2 regions of the Janthinobacterium sp. KBS0711 genome follow, and region 2 is predicted to be linked to the other one. Evidence: predicted binding sites of a transcription regulator. Region 2 holds the regulator's gene; the other holds the start of a gene.
What was found. The regulator LexA, encoded in region 2, represses DNA repair genes until DNA is damaged. The targets are predictions, from matches to a motif close to ACTGTATNNNNATACAGT.
Positions count from the first base shown of each region.

Region 1: the regulator LexA is predicted to act here: its motif matches at 1,141-1,158, upstream of imuA (translesion DNA synthesis-associated protein ImuA).

Region 1 is NZ_LBCO01000035.1:375,856-378,054, reverse strand. Features, by position in the region: gene VM94_RS24825 (putative Na+/H+ antiporter) at 1-972, opposite strand, end outside; gene imuA (translesion DNA synthesis-associated protein ImuA) at 1,179-1,889, shown strand; gene VM94_RS24815 (Y-family DNA polymerase) at 1,819-2,199, shown strand, end outside.
Region 2 is NZ_LBCO01000035.1:238,940-241,138, forward strand. Features, by position in the region: gene priB (primosomal replication protein N) at 1-147, opposite strand, end outside; gene rpsF (30S ribosomal protein S6) at 168-557, opposite strand; gene VM94_RS29260 (hypothetical protein) at 600-800, opposite strand; gene lexA (transcriptional repressor LexA) at 833-1,468, shown strand; gene VM94_RS24245 (cystathionine gamma-synthase family protein) at 1,538-2,199, opposite strand, start outside.

The sequences.
Region 1 (2,199 bases), 140 kb from region 2:
GCTCGAGACGATGGGTTGCAGCCACCATTGCTGCATGCCGCCCAGTACCACCAGGCCGCCGAGGAAGAAGCCCACCAGCAAGCCTTCCTTCAGGATCAGCGGGCTTTGATAGCGTTCATACGCCTGCACGAAACCGAGGAAGAACAGGAACAGGCCGATGAACAGCACGGGATGGTGCGCCAGGGTGACCACGCCGGCCAGCACGATCATGTGCACGAGGCTGACGGCCAGCGGCACTTTTGGCGCTTCCACTTCGCCGGCCTTCGGCTTGATGTCGGAGGTGTTGCTGTGCAGGTATTTGCGCAGCAAAATGCTCACGCCCGTGGCGTTGACCAGCACGGCGATGGCGGCCTTCCAGCCGAAATGGCTGGCCATGAAGGCGCTGTCCCAGTTCCACGTGGTGGCCACCATCAGCACGGGCGGCGCCGCGTACGAGGTGAGGGTGCCGCCGATGGAAACGTTGACGAAAAGCACGCCCAGCGCGCCGTATTTCAGCCATTCAGGGATGCCCGGGCGGAAGATTTGCGGCGCCAGCATCAGCGCGGCCAGGGTCATGGCGGCCGGTTCCGTGATCAATGAGCCCGTCAGGGGAACGAGCGCCAGTCCCAGCCAGACAAGGGCCAGTTCCGTGCGCAGCGGCATCACGCGCGCCACGCTTTTCAGCAGGCGCTGCACGGCGTCGAGCACGGGGCGAGAGGCGGCCACGACCATGACGACAAAGACGAACAGCGGCTCCGTGTAATGGCGCGACTCGGCATACTCGATGGCTGCATCGCTGCCCGAGACAAAGGCCATGATGATAATCAAAATGAAGGCCCAGAAGCCGAACACGACTTCCACTTCGCCCAGCAAGTGCAGCAGGCCCGCATGGCGGGGATGGCGCCGCGACAAGGTTTCAAACGACTTGGCGGCAAAGGTGTGGATGAGCGCGAGGCCGAAGACGATGGCGCTGATGATTTGGATGGTGGTCAAATGCGTTTCCTTATGGACGGAGGAAGCCGCCCGGTGCATTGCCGAGCGGTAAGGAGAGTGCTTATGGTACAGCAATCGATACTAAAAACGGGGTTTTTCGGACATGGCGGAGCGGCCCCGGCGCTGGTGGCATTCAGATAAACCTTGCCAAAAGCGGGTCTGGATAGTACTGTATATGCATACAGTATCAACCTCTCTATTCAATGATGCAACATTCTCAATTGATGGCCTCGCCGGAAGCCTTGCACCCGTCTTTATGGCGTGCATCGCAGCTGGGACAGGGTGCCACGCGCTGCCTGGACACGGGCTTTGCCGCCTTGTCCGCGCAGCTGCCCGGTGGCGGCTGGCCCAGCGGCAGCCTGATCGACCTGCTGGTGCAGCAGCCGGGCAGCGGCGAATTGCGTTTGCTGGCGCCCGCGCTGGCGCAACTGCAGGGCTTGCCCATCGTGCTGCTGCAGCCACCCCATCCGCCGCAGGCGCTGGCCCTGGTCGCGCAGGGGCTGGCGCCGTCGCAGCTGCTGTGGCTCAAAAGCACAGGCAGCAAGGATGCCTTGTGGGCGGCGGAAAACATCTTGCGCAGCGGTACGTGCGGCGCCTTGCTGTTCTGGCAGCCGCACGTGCGCGCCGACAGCCTGCGCCGCCTGCACCTGGCCGCGCAAAGCGGTAATACCTTGTTCTGCATGCTGCGCCCGCTGCACGGCGCGCAGGATGCGTCGCCGGCGCCGCTGCGCCTGTCCGTGCGCCCGGCCGCCGGCGGCATCGAGATCGGCTTCATCAAGCGCCGGGGACCGCAGCGCGACGCGCCCCTGTTCCTGCCCCTGCAACCTCCTTCATTATTGCGACGCCATGCGACTCTGGATCGGCCTGTGCCTGCCCCGGCTCCCGCTCGAAGTATTTTGCCCGCGCTGGTCGGCTGACCACCTGGGCGTGGTACTGGAGCAGGAGCAAGTGATGGCCGTGTCGCCGCTGGCGCTGGCGGCCGGCATCAAGCCGGGCATGCGCCGTGCCGGTGCGTTGATGCTGGCGCCGCAGGCGCGCCTGCACGAGCGCTCGCTTGAACTGGAAGCGCAAGCCCTGCAAGCGGTGGCGCTGGCGCTGCTGCAATATTCTCCGCTGGTGGCCCAAGGCGAGGAAGCGACCCTGCTCGTCGATGCGGGCGCCAGCCTGCGCCTGTTCGGCGGCGTGCGCGCCCTGTGCCGGCACATCGCGGCCAGCTTGCGCGCGCTC
Region 2 (2,199 bases):
AACATCAAACTCGGTCAAACGGGCAATCCCTGCTTCCATCTGCTGCGAACTGTGTTGCAATACTGCATTCACAATCGGCAGCCCTGCCGGGGTATAGCGCAATATTTCGCGCTCGGCAATGATGGCGGTTACTTGTAGCTGGTTCAGCGCACGATCCCGGTCAAGAATTAAGCTGCTGCTGCGGCTGGAGCGGCTGCTGGTGCTTCGGTGCGGTGGCTTTTGGCCGCGTCTTCGCGTTGTACCGATTTCATCATCGGCGAAGGAGCTGTTTCAGCTTTCTTCATTTTAACGGTCAGGTGACGCAACACGGCATCATTGAATTTGAATGCTGTTTCCAACTCGACCAGGGTCTCGTTGTCGCATTCGATGTTCAGGCAGATGTAGTGTGCTTTAGGCAGCTTTTGGATCGAGTAAGCCATTTGACGGCGGCCCCAATCTTCCACGCGGTGAACCGAACCGCCGCGGGTGGTTACGCTGGCTTTGTAGCGTTCGATCATCGCGGGCACTTGCTCGCTTTGGTCCGGATGGACGATAAAGACTATTTCATAATGACGCATGCAAACTCCTTCAGGTCGGATTGATAATCGCCCACCCCGGCGTCAAGACGGGTGTGGGAAGGTCAGCCGAAGATTATAACCGCCTTTTGCAAACGTTTCAATCATTCCTTCCACAAGCGCGCGAAAAGCCCGTGCGCCGCCGCGCTTTGCGCCCATGGGCAAGTATTTCTTGCGAAATTCGCCCAAAACACGGAAATCCCCTTGCATAGTGGACGATACTGTACAAAAATACAGACTGTTCATATAGACAGCATTTTAGTATGCACCCACCGCTCATGATCAAGCTGACAGCACGACAAGAACAAATCCTGAACCTGATCAAGGACGCGATTGAAAACACGGGCTTTCCTCCTACCCGTGCCGAAATCGCCAATGAACTGGGTTTCAAATCGGCCAACGCGGCTGAAGAGCATTTGCAGGCCCTGGCCCGCAAGGGCGCGATCGAGATTTCGCCCGGCACCTCGCGCGGCATCCGCCTGATCGGCGCGGCCGCCGAAGCGCCGCCGTCGAAAGTGCCGGCAGCGCTGCTGATGTCGCTGCCCCTGATCGGCCGGGTGGCGGCAGGCTCGCCCATCCTGGCGCAGGAAAACCTGGAAGCGAGCTACAACGTCGACCCGGCCCTGTTCTCGGCCAAGCCCGACTTCCTGCTGAAAGTGCGCGGCTGGTCCATGCGCGACGCCGGCATCATGGATGGCGACTTGCTGGCCGTGAAAAAGGTCGACAGCGCCAAGAATGGCCAGATCGTCGTCGCCCGCATCGGCGACGAAGTCACCGTCAAGCGCTACAAGAAGACGGGCTCCGTCATCGAACTGCTGCCGGAGAACCCGGACTTCAAGGTGATCACCGTGTCGCCCGAAGACGAGTTTGCGTTGGAAGGCCTCGCCGTCGGACTGATGCGCAGCTGGCATTAAACTGCAGCACGTAAAAAAGGGCCGCGACAGCATGACTGTCGCGGCCCTTTTTACATGGTGCGCGGCTGCTTATGCATCCAGCGCACTGCTGAAATCCTCCAGCAGATCGGCCTCATCTTCGATGCCCACCGACACGCGGATCAGGGATTCGGCGATGCCCATGCTGGCGCGGCGCTCGGCACCCATCTCGTAGAAAATCGTGTGGGCGACGGGAATGACGAGGGTGCGCGTGTCGCCCAGGTTGCTCGCTGGAATAGCCAAATTCAAACGATTGAGGAAATCGAAGCAGTCGATGCCATCCTTCAGCTCAAAGCTGAACAGCGAGCCATAGCTGCGGAACAAGTCCGTCGCCAGCGCGTGCTGCGGGTGCGACGCCAGGCCCGGGTAGTGCACGGCCGCCACTCTCGGGTCGGCGGCAAGCATGGTCGCCAGCGCCAGGGCGTTCGAGCAGGTGCGGTCCATGCGCAAGGCCATGGTTTCCGCGCCGACAGCGATATGGTGCGCCGCTTCCGGCCCCAGCGAAGCGCCGAAGTCGCGCAAGGCCTTGGCGCGGATTTGCGCGATGCCCCACTGGGCGGGCGCCGCCTTTTTATAATTTTCAAAGATGTTCGGATACCGCGTCCAGTCGAACACGCCCGTGTCCGTCAAGCTGCCGCCCAGCGCATTGCCATGGCCGCCGATGGATTTCGTCAAGGCATTGACCACCAGACCCGCGCCCACGGCTTTCGGGC